One region of the Planococcus alpniumensis genome, then DNA from elsewhere that is predicted to be linked to it. Evidence: a T-box and tRNA genes for the amino acid it is inferred to sense, from the RefSeq annotation. Region 1 holds a T-box; the other holds one or more tRNA genes.
What was found. A T-box is a leader RNA that pairs with one kind of tRNA and senses whether it is charged. The one in region 1 lies ahead of tyrS (tyrosine--tRNA ligase), so its partner is inferred to be a tRNA-Tyr.
Positions count from the first base shown of each region.

Region 2: it has a tRNA-Tyr gene. The T-box ahead of tyrS (tyrosine--tRNA ligase) is inferred to sense a tRNA for this amino acid. The anticodon was not compared.

Region 1 is NZ_JAAMTH010000001.1:3,333,262-3,340,277, reverse strand. It holds gene aldA (aldehyde dehydrogenase) at 1-342, shown strand, start outside; gene tyrS (tyrosine--tRNA ligase) at 394-1,608, opposite strand; T-box leader at 1,687-1,928, opposite strand; gene G3255_RS16910 (DHA2 family efflux MFS transporter permease subunit) at 2,055-3,521, opposite strand; gene G3255_RS16905 (TetR/AcrR family transcriptional regulator) at 3,554-4,129, opposite strand; gene G3255_RS16900 (YhdH/YhfP family quinone oxidoreductase) at 4,296-5,291, shown strand; gene G3255_RS16895 (Type 1 glutamine amidotransferase-like domain-containing protein) at 5,374-6,030, opposite strand; gene G3255_RS16890 (TetR/AcrR family transcriptional regulator) at 6,171-6,782, shown strand; gene G3255_RS16885 (MMPL family transporter) at 6,809-7,016, shown strand, end outside.
Region 2 is NZ_JAAMTH010000001.1:1,098,115-1,105,130, reverse strand. It holds gene G3255_RS05615 (cation-transporting P-type ATPase) at 1-1,392, opposite strand, end outside; gene G3255_RS05610 (IS256 family transposase) at 1,722-2,903, opposite strand; tRNA gene G3255_RS05605 (tRNA-Leu) at 3,161-3,244, opposite strand; tRNA gene G3255_RS05600 (tRNA-Leu) at 3,457-3,540, opposite strand; tRNA gene G3255_RS05595 (tRNA-Cys) at 3,550-3,623, opposite strand; tRNA gene G3255_RS05590 (tRNA-Gly) at 3,631-3,705, opposite strand; tRNA gene G3255_RS05585 (tRNA-Gln) at 3,711-3,782, opposite strand; tRNA gene G3255_RS05580 (tRNA-His) at 3,790-3,865, opposite strand; tRNA gene G3255_RS05575 (tRNA-His) at 3,908-3,983, opposite strand; tRNA gene G3255_RS05570 (tRNA-Trp) at 4,005-4,078, opposite strand; tRNA gene G3255_RS05565 (tRNA-Tyr) at 4,085-4,168, opposite strand; tRNA gene G3255_RS05560 (tRNA-Thr) at 4,172-4,247, opposite strand; tRNA gene G3255_RS05555 (tRNA-Phe) at 4,261-4,336, opposite strand; tRNA gene G3255_RS05550 (tRNA-Asp) at 4,354-4,429, opposite strand; tRNA gene G3255_RS05545 (tRNA-Met) at 4,433-4,509, opposite strand; tRNA gene G3255_RS05540 (tRNA-Val) at 4,551-4,626, opposite strand; tRNA gene G3255_RS05535 (tRNA-Glu) at 4,633-4,707, opposite strand; tRNA gene G3255_RS05530 (tRNA-Ser) at 4,729-4,818, opposite strand; tRNA gene G3255_RS05525 (tRNA-Asn) at 4,824-4,898, opposite strand; rRNA gene rrf (5S ribosomal RNA) at 4,909-5,024, opposite strand; rRNA gene G3255_RS05515 (23S ribosomal RNA) at 5,155-7,016, opposite strand, start outside.

The DNA of each region.
Region 1 (7,016 bases):
ATTTTAACGAACGTGACGCACGATTCCGATATCATGCGTGAAGAGATTTTCGGACCGGTGCTTCCGATGACGACGTTCAGCACTATTGAAGAAGCAATTGAAATGGCCAACGACACGGTCTTCGGCTTGTCTTCTTCTGTCTATACAGACGACCTGAACGAAGCAATGCGCGTCGTCAATGAAATGAAATTCGGCGAGACTTACGTCAACCGCGAAAACTTCGAAGCAGTGCAAGGCTATCACGCCGGCATGCGCCAATCCGGCCTCGGCGGTGCGGACGGCAAGCACGGCATGGAAGACTTCCTTGCGACCCAAGTTGTTTATATGCAGTATAAAAAATAAATTAAATAAAGGCGCAGAAACGGATATCCGTTTCTGCGCCTTTTCCTATGACTATTTTTCAAAACGCACAAAGCGCTTTTTGCCGATCTGCAGGACGTCGCCGTTATGGACGACGGTGTCGAGTTCTTCGCGTGTCAGCTTGTCGCCGTTGAACGATACGCCGTTTTGTTCGATGAGCCGCACAAATTCGCTTTTGCTGCGGACAAATCCAGACTCTACCAACTGCGGAATGATTTCTTCGATGCGTTCTTTACCGATTTCCACCAGCAGCGAAGGGACATTTTCCGGGATTTCACGCTTTTGGAAGGCGGTTTCGAAGTAGCGTTTCGCTTCTTTCATCGCGTCTTCGCCGTGGTAGAGCGCCGTGATGATTTCCGCCAGTTCCAATTTGATATTGCGCGGGTTTTCACCGTCTTCAAGCCGGTCGAGTAAGGATTCGATAGCCAAGGGATGCTCATCTGTCGTCAGTTCAAAGTATTTGAAGACCAAAGGATCCGGTATCTCCATTACTTTCTTGAACATGATTTCAGGCGCTTCGCTGACGCCGATGTAATTGCCCAGGCTTTTGCTCATCTTTTCCACGCCGTCGAGCCCTTCGATCAGCGGCATAAAGATGGCGACTTGTTTTTCCTGGCCCATATGCTTTTGCAGCGTGCGGCCCATTAAAATATTGAAGGTTTGGTCCGTGCCGCCGATTTCGATATCCGCTTTCAGTTCAACGGAATCGTAGGCTTGCATGAGCGGGTAGAAAAACTCGTGAATGCCGATGGGCGACTGGTTTTGGTAGCGGTTCTGGAAATCGTCGCGTTCGAGCATGCGCGCGACCGACGTGCTGGCGGCAAGCTTCAAGACCTCCTCGAAATTAAGTTTCGACAGCCATTCGCTATTGAAGCGCACCGTTGTCTTCGTTTTGTCGAGCACTTTGAAGATCTGTTCATAGTAAGTCTCCGCATTCTGCCGGACCTCTTCGTCACTGAGCGCGGTCCGTCCTTTCGCCTTGCCGGAAGGGTCGCCGATGCGCCCGGTGAAGTCGCCGATCAAAATGACCGCCTGGTGGCCGAGGTCCTGCAATTGCTTAATTTTGCGCAAAACTACTGCGTGGCCAAGGTGGATATCAGGTGCGGACGGGTCGAGGCCGAGTTTGATGGTGAGCGGGCGCTGTTCGTTGTATGAGCGCTCGAGCTTTTCGAGCAATTCGCCTTCCTCGATGATTTCGGCTGCTCCTTTTTCGATGATTTTCATTTGTTCAACGGGTGTGAGTCGCATGCTAACATCTCCTTGTCTTGGAATAGTCATATCGCAAAATCGATAAGAATACAAAAAAGCGCCCTCTAGGGAAAAACCCTAAAGGACGCGGATATGCGTGTTACCACCTTAGTTTGGAAACTGCTCGCACAGCTTCCCTTGGAAAGTACGGCCGAAGCGATACTCCTGCATGGATTACGGATGCAACTCCGGTGTAGCCTACTGAAGGTTCGGTACACAGCTCAAAGAGGTATTTCCCCGGACACCGCATGCGCCTCTCATCAACCGGCCACTTTCTGTCTGCTTCAGTCACAGGTACTCGTTCTTATCATCGCTTTTGTTCTTATACTCCGAAATGCTCGGGCAAATCTTCGTTATGCAGATATTGTTTCTCATTATAACTGGATTAAAAAAGAAGTCAATCATGAAATGAATGGAACCTGGCTCAATCGATCGTTCATTCATTTTTAAGTGTTTTCGACAACTTCTCCTTGCGGCGCTTTTTCTGGCGCCAGATGGACGGATTTGATGAAGAAAGAAATCACCAAGCCGACCACAGCGAGTACCAAACCGAATGTAAAGGCATTTTGCACGCCGGCCGTCAGTGCTTCGGGAATAGCGGAAGCGCTGTTTGGATCGGATACATTTTGCATATAGGTCGATTGCGTCGAAGACATGATGGTGATAGCGACCGCTGTCCCGATGGCGCCGGATACTTGCTGAAGTGTGTTCATCAAAGCGGTGCCGTCCGGATACAAGTCTTTTGGCAATTGGTTCAATGCATTGGTTTGGGCAGGCATCATCACCAATGAAACCCCGATCATCAAAAGAGTATTCAAGACGACTATCGCGACTGCTGTAGTGGCGGTCGTGACGCCAGACAAATTCCACAAGGTAATGATGATGATGGAAAACCCGGGAATGACCAATCCTCTCGGCCCGTATTTATCGTAAATCCGCCCGGTAATCGGGGACATCAATCCGTTCAACACACCGCCCGGCAGGAGGATGAGCCCGGCTGTGACAGCTGCCAAGCCAAGTCCTGTCTGCAAATAAAGCGGCAGCAGAATGGCTGATGACAGGATGACCATGAACGCGATAAAAACGGCCGCAAGCCCAAGTGTGAACATCGGGTATTTAAAGACGCGGAGGTTAATCATCGGCTGGTCCATTTTGAATTGGCGGATGGAGAACAAGAACAGCGAGACAAATCCAATCGCAAGGGATGCGATTACGATGAAACTGCCCCAGCCGCTTTCCCCAGCGGTGCTGAATCCATAAACAATGCCGCCAAACCCGAGGGAAGACAGCACGATGGAAGTAATGTCGATCTTAGGTTTTGTGATCACGCTAACGTTCTGCATGAACATGATGCCGAAAATCAATGCAAACACGAGAAACGGAAGAGACACCCAGAAAATCCAATGCCAGCTTAAGTTTTCAATTAAAAATCCGGAAATCGTCGGCCCGATCGCCGGAGCGAACATGATGACCAAGCCCATCAATCCCATAATCGCGCCTCTGCGATGAATGGGGAAGATCAATAGAATGGTGTTGAACATGAGCGGCAAAAGCAAGCCGGTACCGATTGCTTGGATGACCCGGGCCACCATGAGAATGCTGAAACTCGGCGCCAGTGCAGCGATCAAGGTGCCGGTCACTGAAAAGGCCAGAGCGGCAATGAATAGCTGTCTTGTGCTGAACCATTGCAGTAATAAGCCCGAGACAGGGACCAGTATGCCGAGTGTCAGCAAGTATCCGGTCGTGAGCCATTGGATGGTGGACGATCCCACACCGAATTGTTGGATTAAATCACCCAATGCCATATTGAGCGCAGTCTCACTGAACAATCCAATGAAGCCTGCAATTAAGAATGAAATTAAAATAGGAGTCGTTTTGATGGTTTCTTGTTGCTGTCCTGCTATAGTTGTCATATTTTATCCATTCCTCTCTGAAATGCCTGATTCTAATTCTCTCTTTTTGACAAGATGAAAGGAATTTGATCGGCGATGATTAAAAGCGATTCCTCGCTTTTGGTAGTAAGTGAAAGAAGAATGCCTCCCTCGATCGCGGCCAGAATGAACACCCCGTAATCTTTAGCCAGCTTTTCACTGTATCCTGCTTCAAAAAACTTAGTGGAGTATAGTTCGCTCCACTCTTCGAATGCTGTTTGGCACGCGGACCTGATCGGTTCATTGGTCGAATATTTTTCAGCCGCAATCGTCCCAATCGGAAACCCGACCGGTTCTGTCTCATCTTTCAATAGAGCGGCCAACTGATGAATATGGTCTTGCACCGCTTTGACAGGATCGCCAATTTGTTCGAACGACTCTTCAATCCATGCCAAAACAATATCTTTGGTATGATGAATGGCTTCGACAGCCAGCTCTTCTTTGCCATTAGGGAAATAATGGTACAGGGAACCTTTAGGAATATTGATCTCTTTTAAAATATCATTAAGACTGATCCCTTCGTAGCCGTGCAGGCGGAACAATCTGGAAGCAGCCTCGATCAACGCCACTTTCGTATTGGGTTTAGACATAATTCACCTCTTTAAATAATTAAACCGACCAGTCTAATATAATTGCTGGATAAATCAATGTCAAAGAATGGGTTTGCTCACAGCAGTAAAATAGTGCAAGAGGATCTCTCCAGATAATGCATGCCACAACGCTGATTCGGGAAGAGAAGAGCAAGGAGGGATTTTCATGGATCCATTTAAAGCGATTGTCATTAAACAACAAGAAGATGAAGTGACCTACGGCGTGGAACAAATCGGCGAAGAACAATTATCGCAAGGAGACGTTTTGGTGAAAGTGGCGTATTCGTCAATCAATTACAAAGACATGCTCGCGGTACAGAAAAAAGGCGGAGTCATCCGCGATTACCCGATGATTCCCGGAATCGACTTCAGCGGAACGATTGTACATACAGCAGACGGGCGATTCCAGGAAGGCCAGGAAGTGGTCGTTACAGGATTTGAGATGGGCATGAGCCATACCGGCGGCTTCGCCGAATATGCCCGCGTGCCGGCCCAGTGGATCGTGCCTTTGCCGAACGGCTTGAGCTTGAAAGACGCCATGGTGTTCGGGACGGCTGGATTCACGGCGGCCTTATCTATTCAAGCGCTTGAACAAAACGGCATGGACCCGAAAAATAATCCGGAGCTACTGGTTACAGGATCGACTGGCGGCGTCGGCAGTGTCGCGCTGCAGATTCTCTCCAAAATCGGCTACACCAATATCACGGCCTTGGTGCGTAAAGACCATCAAGTGGACGTAGCGAAATCACTGGGAGCAAGCGAAGTCATTTTCCCGGATGATCTGGGCGAACTGAAAAAACCATTGAACAAGCCGAAATTCGACTATGTCCTGGATACGGTCGGCGGCGATGTGGCGTCGGTCATCATCCCGCAAATTTCCTACGGCGGCAGCATGAGCATGTGCGGCAACGCAGCCGGCCTTCAACTGACGGCGACGGTGCTGCCGTTCATCTTAAGAGGCGTCAATTTGCTTGGCATCGATTCGGTCAACGTGCCGATCGAAAAACGCGGCGCGATTTGGGACAAGATGGCGGCCGACTGGAACATCACCCAAACAACTTTGACGGATGAAGTCTCGCTCGAAAAAGTCCCTGAAACAATCGAGGCGATCAAAAACGGCAAGCATTTAGGGAGAACCATCGTTAATTGCCAAGATGCTTAAATCCACCAAAAAAACGTTCGGCAAGCATGAAACTGTGCTTGCTGAACGTTTTTTATTTTGCCCATCGATACAGTTAACGAAGCTAAAAAGTCTCCTCCAGTTTCCGGATGTCTGAGCGCGACATAACATAGACATCGCCCAAAATATCGATGCTGCCGCCTTTTGAGCGCAAGGCACAGTCTTTATTTGACGCGTACACGTTCATTTCATCTGACAGGGCAGACAGCTCTTCTTGTAGGAGTGCCATATTGTTTTCGAGGTCGAAATGGGACAGCACGGAAAAAGGGTCTAGCGCGAGGCCGTCGCAAACGGTGTCCATGTCGACAGCATATCCAAAGCGTTCCGAGCACTTCCATTTAGCGGACATATTGATCGCCCCGGCGCTGGCCCCCATGACCAAGGCGGCGCTCGTTTTGATAGGCTCCGCCAAATCATACTCCGTCAAAAACCGGTTTTGCTTAAGCGTATCTCCGCCCAATAGAAAAATGGCCGAGGCATTTCTGATTAAGGCATGGGCCACTTCCTGCTCTACACGCGAATCGATTAGATGATATTCATCGAATGAAATACCTGCCTGATGGAGCCAGGCACGTTCCACAACGCCGTCGACTTCAGCGTCTGATGGATCTGAGCTGATCATCACGAGCGATTTACGTTCTGGAAGGTCTTCCCTTAAGGCTTTGCTTAGGTTTTCCGGAAAACACTCACTAAACCAACCTAAATAATAATGAGTTTTCATAAGAGCCTCCTTCGTACAGGTGATAATAGCCATTATACAACCAATCGATCCGTTTTTTGTATAATTGCCCAAAGGGAAAAATTGCACATTGAGCAATTTTTGTGGTATAACATGTAAGAATTGAAAAATGAGGTGATGGAATGACTGACAGCGGTTTGCGGGATAAGAAAAAAATCGCGACTCGCCAGGCCTTGGCCGAAGCTGCATTTAACTTGGCAGTGGAGCATGGCGTGGACGGTTTTGTAGTGGAAGATATCGTCAATACGGCAGGCTATTCACGCCGGACATTTGCCAATTATTTTTCATGCAAAGAAGAAGCGATCGCCAACTCCTTGACGATGAATGATTATTTAGAGCGCGACAGCCAAATCTCATTCTCCACAGAAAAGTATACGCCTTTGGATACCATCGAGTTGTACATCCGGGGAAGTTTCACGATCAATAAATTGAGGCGGCTCAACCAGCTCATTTCACTGTCGCGCAACTATCCTTCGCTCAAGCTGTATGTAACCGGCGCATTGATGGAAGTGCAAAATTTTGCGAAACGCGGCATCAGTGAAGAGTTCGGCAGCGATTATCCGGAAGAGTATTACCCTATTCTGATCGGCGCCGTATTTGGTGCGATTTTGCCGGTGCTGGATGAAAGCATCGCCGTCAAATTACCGGAAGACGGGGAGCAGGACGAGACCGATAACGAGTTTAACCAATACATCGATATCGTTTTTGGCCATTTACGAAAAGGCTTTAACTAACAAAAGTAGAGAACGGAGTTGCACATGTGTCGAGATTTTTTTACAGCATCGGAAAAACAGCCTATAGCAAGCCTTGGATTTTCATTGCCAGCTGGCTGCTCATTTTAGGCGTCATCATCACAGCCATCGTAACGAATGGCGTGAATACAAGCAGCGAAACAAGAATTGACGGCACCGCCGCACAGGACGTACTGGACGAATTGGCGGAAGAATACCCAGCCGCATCCGGCGGGC
Region 2 (7,016 bases), 2.2 Mb from region 1:
CAGCAGCTTTTCAGGGGCACCCTTTACATAGATCCATTTAGTTCCCTGCTCTTCCACCAAAGCAGCCATGTATTTATAAGAAGAATCAAATGGAATCTTCATAATCACCGACAACTTCTCTACTTCGTCATCCGCTTTCTCTGCAAGCGTCAACAGACAGCCTTCCGTCGCACCCCCACTGATTGACCATTTCCCCTTTTTCCCTTTGACCAAATGAGCATCGTTAACCGTTTTCACACAGGCTAAAAACTTTGCCAAGCGAGGATGATCAGTTAAACGAATGCCATCTCCGTTTTTCTTTAACATTCCTTCGGGTGAATAACCGACCCCACTAACATTGATTTCTTCATCTGCCAGAATAACAGAAGTCGCCGTCATTTCATTTTTCGTCAAAGTCCCTGTTTTGTCTGAGCATATTACCGTCACGGCCCCTAAAGTTTCGACGGACGGCAAGTTCCGTACAATAGCATTCTTCCCAGCCATCGCCTGGACACCCAAAGCTAAAATAATGGATAGAACCGCAGGCAAGCCTTCTGGAATGGCGGCTACGGTCAAGCCGATGATTGCCAATAATAACTCAGCGGTGGCGTAGTCGTGGACCCAATAACCGATGAAAAACATGCCGATTGCACTCAGTACAATAACCACTGATATCAATTTTCCGAATTGAGTAGTCTGTTTTAATAATGGGGTCTGCAATTTCTCAACCGACTCCATGGCGCTGCTGATTTTTCCGAGTTCAGTATTTCCTCCAGTTGCAATGACAACACCGAACCCTGACCCGGATGCAACAGCAGTTCCTGCGAATGCCATGTTGGAGCGATCGCCAAGCACCGTATCGCTCGATAGTCTTTCAGTCTGTTTATTTACTGCATCCGACTCACCAGTCAAAGACGACTCCTCCAGCTGGAGATTCGATGCTTCTATGAGCCGCATATCTGCGGGCACTTTATCACCCGCCCTTAAATAAACAAGATCCCCAGGCACCAAATCAGCCGCCAGAATATCTTTTCGTTTGCCCTCTCGCAATACGCCCGCTTTGAATGAAAGCATTTCACGTATACTATCCAATGCTTTCTCAGCTTTACGCTGTTGAATATAGCCAATTGCCGCATTGATGACAACTACAGCTAAAATGACACTCGTATCAATATAATGTCCAAGTACGACTGTAATAACTGCCGCTGCCAATAATACATAGATCAGCACATCATGAAAATGCTTAAAAAACTTTATAACTCCAGGTTCTCGCTTTCCTTGAGGCAATTCATTGGCGCCAAAAACCTTTAATCTCTTTACAACCTCAACTTCGCTTAACCCTTCTTCTATCAGAACTTCTTGATTATCGAGTATAGCCGTAAACTCTTGATCAAATCCTTGGTCTGTAACCACCTTGCCACCCCCGCCAAGATCGTAATTCTGATTATTATAACACGCAGTTTCCCTTCACCCATGGCTTCCTGTTATATATTCCAATACATGTAAAAAAGACAGCCTCCAAAAGAAGCTGCCTTTTCAAAATACCTATGAATAGACCCGGGCCCTAGAGATGTTTCCACTACCATTCTTTCAACTTAGCACATCGGCCACTTCCGCTTTGTTCGAAAAGAGACTTCCCTTCACCTAAATTTTTATTATAAGAATTTCACGCATTTTCTTCAATAAGAGACCGTCAATAATTATGTGTAAATAAGTAAATCCTTTTCTTGTATGTATATCGATTAGGTTTGCTTGAACATCTCAGTCAGCTCTGCACGAGCTTGATCGAATCCGATATGGCAACGGGTGGAGAAGTTCTGGTTATAGATTTCGAACTGGGAAACCAGGAAGCGATCCAAGGAATCTTCGTTCGGAAATTGCTCCTTGCGCTTGCTGTATTTCTTTACGTTCTTGTTGAACGATTCGATCAGGTTCGTTGAATAGATGCTTCGCCAAATGGATTTTGGGAAGCTGTAGAAAGTGAAAATATAGGGATTCGCTTCCAACGATTTCGCCACTTTGGGATAGGCCGTTTTCCATTTGTCGACAAAGGCTTTCAACGCTTTTTCACCCAGTTCTTGGTTCTCTGCCCGGTAGACCGATTTGAAATCATCCAGAATCTCCTTGCGATCGGTAACGCGAACTTTGTGGCGGATCCCACGCGACAAGTGGACGCAGCACGCCTGATATTGAGCATCGGGAAAGACCGCGAAGATGCGATCAGTGATGCCTTTTAAGCCGTCGGAGATAAACAAAAGCACCTCTTCGACACCGCGCTCTTTCAAGTCCAACAGGACTTCTTCCCAAACAAATGCGGATTCCGTAGGTGCCACTGTATAGGCCAAGACTTCTTTTGAGCCGTCCTCTCGGATGCCAATCGTAATATAGACGGCTTCCTTCGAGACCGTGTCGCGCTTGAGGGCAATGTAAGTTGCATCTAGATAGACACACGCATAACGCTGTTCTAACGGACGAGATTTAAACGCCTCGACCTGTTCGCTCATGACTTTCGTCATATTGGAAATGGTTTGTGGCGTGTAATGATGGCCGTACATTTTCTCGATCAGGTCCGAAATCTCGGACATGGTCACGCCTTTTTGGAACATATGAATAACGAAGGCTTCCAGCGTATCGTTTGAGCGCTTGTACGGAGCGACCGTCTGTTGGTTGAATTCGCCATTCCGGTCCCGTGGCATCGAAAGCTCTAAATCCCCATACTCCGTATGGAGTGTCCGCGTGTAGACACCATTGCGTGAGTTGCCGGAATTAAACCCGATGCGGTCGTATTTTTCGTAATCCAGGAACGCTGTTAGTTCCGTTTGAAGAAGTGTATTCACCGCCGTCTCCAAATGTTTGCGAAAAACTTCGGAGATGTCTTCTTTTTTTACTAGAGCTTGCATAATATCTGTTGTAAACTGAGTCATAGGGAAGGCCTCTTTTCTGTGAATTGGTTGTGGTGACTTAATTCTACAAGAAAAGGTCTTCCTTTTTCTATTTATTCATTTACACAAGATATTTTACGCTCTCTTCAATAAAGTAATTCCTTCTATTTCATTTGTATTCACTTGTAGTCTTTATTTAATAACAGTCCTACTCTTAGCAACCAAGACAAGATAAAGAAAAAAGCCCTAACCGAAGTTAGGGCTTTTCCATACATTGCTTGGCAGAGCAATGAAAATGATACCGGCGGTCGGGGTCGAACCGACACTCCCGTGAAGGAACGGGATTTTGAGTCCCGCGCGTCTGCCAATTCCGCCACGCCGGCAAAATTGAATCCAGATACAATTATTCATTGCTTTCAGGAACATTTATTATTATATTAGTAAACCGATTATTTTGCAAGGGGTTATTAGATATTTTTTAAAAAATCTTTGCTATGTAGAACTTATAATCATTCACCTAAATAAAGAAAAAAACTCTGACTTTGATAGTCAGAGTTTTAAGCTCTCATCACTTGGCAGAGTGATGATCAATTGATACCGGCGGTCGGGGTCGAACCGACACTCCCGTGAAGGAACGGGATTTTGAGTCCCGCGCGTCTGCCAATTCCGCCACGCCGGCAAAATAGTTTGGAGGCGGCAACCGGACTCGAACCGGTGGTAAGGGTGTTGCAGACCCATGCCTTACCGCTTGGCTATGCCGCCTAAATAATGGAGCGGAAGACGGGGGTCGAACCCGCGACCTCCACCTTGGCAAGGTGGCGTTCTACCACTGAACTACTTCCGCAAAAGCTGGGGTACCTGGATTCGAACCAGGGCATGACGGGATCAAAACCCGTTGCCTTACCGCTTGGCTATACCCCAATAATACTGGGGCGGACGAGGGGAATTGAACCCCCGAGTGCCGGAATCACAATCCGGTGCGTTAACCACTTCGCCACGACCGCCACGCTATTATTATGTATGATATTAAATTCTCAAGAAAAACATGGGGCGGACGAGGGGAATTGAACCCCCGAGTGCCGGAATCACAATCCGGTGCGTTAACCACTTCGCCACGACCGCCATCATAATATTTTTAAAAAATGGCAGGGGCAGTAGGAATCGAACCCACATCGGAGGTTTTGGAGACCTCTGTTCTACCGTTAAACTATGCCCCTAAAAACTGGTGGTGGGGGGCAGATTCGAACTGCCGAACCCGAAGGAGCGGATTTACAGTCCGCCGCGTTTAGCCACTTCGCTACCCCACCTAATGGTGCCGGAGAAAGGACTTGAACCCTCAACCTACTGATTACAAGTCAGTTGCTCTACCAGTTGAGCTACTCCGGCATGGAGAAAAATATGGTGGGTCAGGACGGAATCGAACCGCCGACACTTAGAGCTTCAATCTAATGCTCTACCGACTGAGCTACTGACCCATATTAATTAATAAAAATGGCGGTCCCGACCGGGATCGAACCGGCGATCTCCTGCGTGACAGGCAGGCATGTTAACCGCTACACCACGGGACCATTTGGTTGCGGGGGCAGGATTTGAACCTGCGACCTTTGGGTTATGAGCCCAACGAGCTACCGAACTGCTCCACCCCGCGATAATATTAAAGTTTCCTTCTATTTATATGCATGAAAGAAATGGTGGAGGATGACGGGATCGAACCGCCGACCCTCTGCTTGTAAGGCAGATGCTCTCCCAGCTGAGCTAATCCTCCATTGAATGGTGACCCCTACGGGATTCGAACCCGTGTTACCGCCGTGAAAGGGCGGTGTCTTAACCGCTTGACCAAGGGGCCTTTATTTTGAGCTTAAGATACTGGCGGAGAGCAAGGGATTCGAACCCTTGAGACGGTTGCCCGCCTACATGATTTCCAATCATGCTCCTTCGGCCACTCGGACAGCTCTCCATAATTGGCTCCGAAGGTAGGACTCGAACCTACGACCATCGCATTAACAGTGCGGTGCTCTACCACTGAGCTACTTCGGAATAATAACCAGACTAGCGACGTCCTACTCTCACAGGGGGAAACCCCCAACTACCATCGGCGCAAAAGAGCTTAACTTCCGTGTTCGGGATGGGAACGGGTGTGACCTCTTTGCCATCATCACTAGACTGTACTAATTTGAAAGACAAGATTTATTATATCAATAATACCGATTTTTTCAAGTATTTTTTTAAAAATAATATCTTATTCTTTCAAAACTGGATAAATCGACATTGTGGAAACTCACGTTTCAGTTTATTGGTTAAGTCCTCGATCGATTAGTATTCGTCAGCTGCACGTGTCGCCACGCTTCCACCCCGAACCTATCTACCTCATCGTCTTTGAGGGATCTTACTTGCTTGCGCAATGGGAAATCTCATCTTGAGGGGGGCTTCGTGCTTAGATGCTTTCAGCACTTATCCCGGCCACACATAGCTACCCAGCGATGCTCTTGGCAGAACAACTGGTACACCAGCGGTGTGTCCATCCCGGTCCTCTCGTACTAAGGACAGCTCCTCTCAAATTTCCTGCGCCCGCGACGGATAGGGACCGAACTGTCTCACGACGTTCTGAACCCAGCTCGCGTACCGCTTTAATGGGCGAACAGCCCAACCCTTGGGACCGACTACAGCCCCAGGATGCGATGAGCCGACATCGAGGTGCCAAACCTCCCCGTCGATGTGGACTCTTGGGGGAGATAAGCCTGTTATCCCCGGGGTAGCTTTTATCCGTTGAGCGATGGCCCTTCCATGCGGAACCACCGGATCACTAAGTCCGTCTTTCGACCCTGCTCGACCTGTCCGTCTCGCAGTCAAGCTCCCTTGTGCCTTTACACTCTGCGAATGATTTCCAACCATTCTGAGGGAACCTTTGAGCGCCTCCGTTACTCTTTAGGAGGCGACCGCCCCAGTCAAACTGCCCGCCTGACACTGTCTCCCAAGCCGCTAAGGCTTGTGGGTTAGAAGTTCAATACAACCAGGGTAGTATCCCACCGACGCCTCCCCCGAAGCTGGCGCTCCGGGTTCTCTGGCTCCTACCTATCCTGTACAAGTTGCACCAAAATTCAATATCAGGCTACAGTAAAGCTCCACGGGGTCTTTCCGTCCTGTCGCGGGTAACCTGCATCTTCACAGGTACTATAATTTCACCGAGTCTCTCGTTGAGACAGTGCCCAGATCGTTACGCCTTTCGTGCGGGTCGGAACTTACCCGACAAGGAATTTCGCTACCTTAGGACCGTTATAGTTACGGCCGCCGTTTACTGGGGCTTCGGTTCGCACCTTCGCTTGCGCTAAGCACTCCCCTTAACCTTCCAGCACCGGGCAGGCGTCAGCCCCTATACGTCACCTTACGGTTTTGCAGAGACCTGTGTTTTTGCTAAACAGTCGCCTGGGCCTATTCACTGCGGCTCTCTCGGGCTATTCACCCTACCAGAGCACCCCTTCTCCCGAAGTTACGGGGTCATTTTGCCGAGTTCCTTAACGAGAGTTCACTCGCTCACCTTAGAATTCTCTTCTCGCCTACCTGTGTCGGTTTGCGGTACGGGCACCTCCCGCCTCGCTAGAGGCTTTTCTTGGCAGTGTGAAATCAGGGACTCTGAGGTAAACCTCTTGCCATCACTGCTTGATGTTATATAGAAACGGGATTTGCCTCGTTTCTCATCTCACAACTTGGACGTGCACAACCAACGGCACGCTCACCCTATCCTTCTGCGTCCCCCCATTACTCAAACGGCGGGGAGGTGGTACAGGAATATCAACCTGTTGTCCATCGTCTACGCCTATCGGCCTCGACTTAGGTCCCGACTAACCCTGAGCGGACGAGCCTTCCTCAGGAAACCTTAGGCATTCGGTGGACGGGATTCTCACCCGTCTTTCGTTACTCATACCGGCATTCTCACTTCTAAGCGCTCCACCAGTCCTTCCGGTCTGACTTCAACGCCCTTAGAACGCTCTCCTACCACGGACATCTACGATGTCCATCCACAGCTTCGGTAATCCGTTTAGCCCCGGTACATTTTCGGCGCAGTGTCACTCGACCAGTGAGCTATTACGCACTCTTTAAATGATGGCTGCTTCTAAGCCAACATCCTGGTTGTCTAAGCAACGCCACATCCTTTTC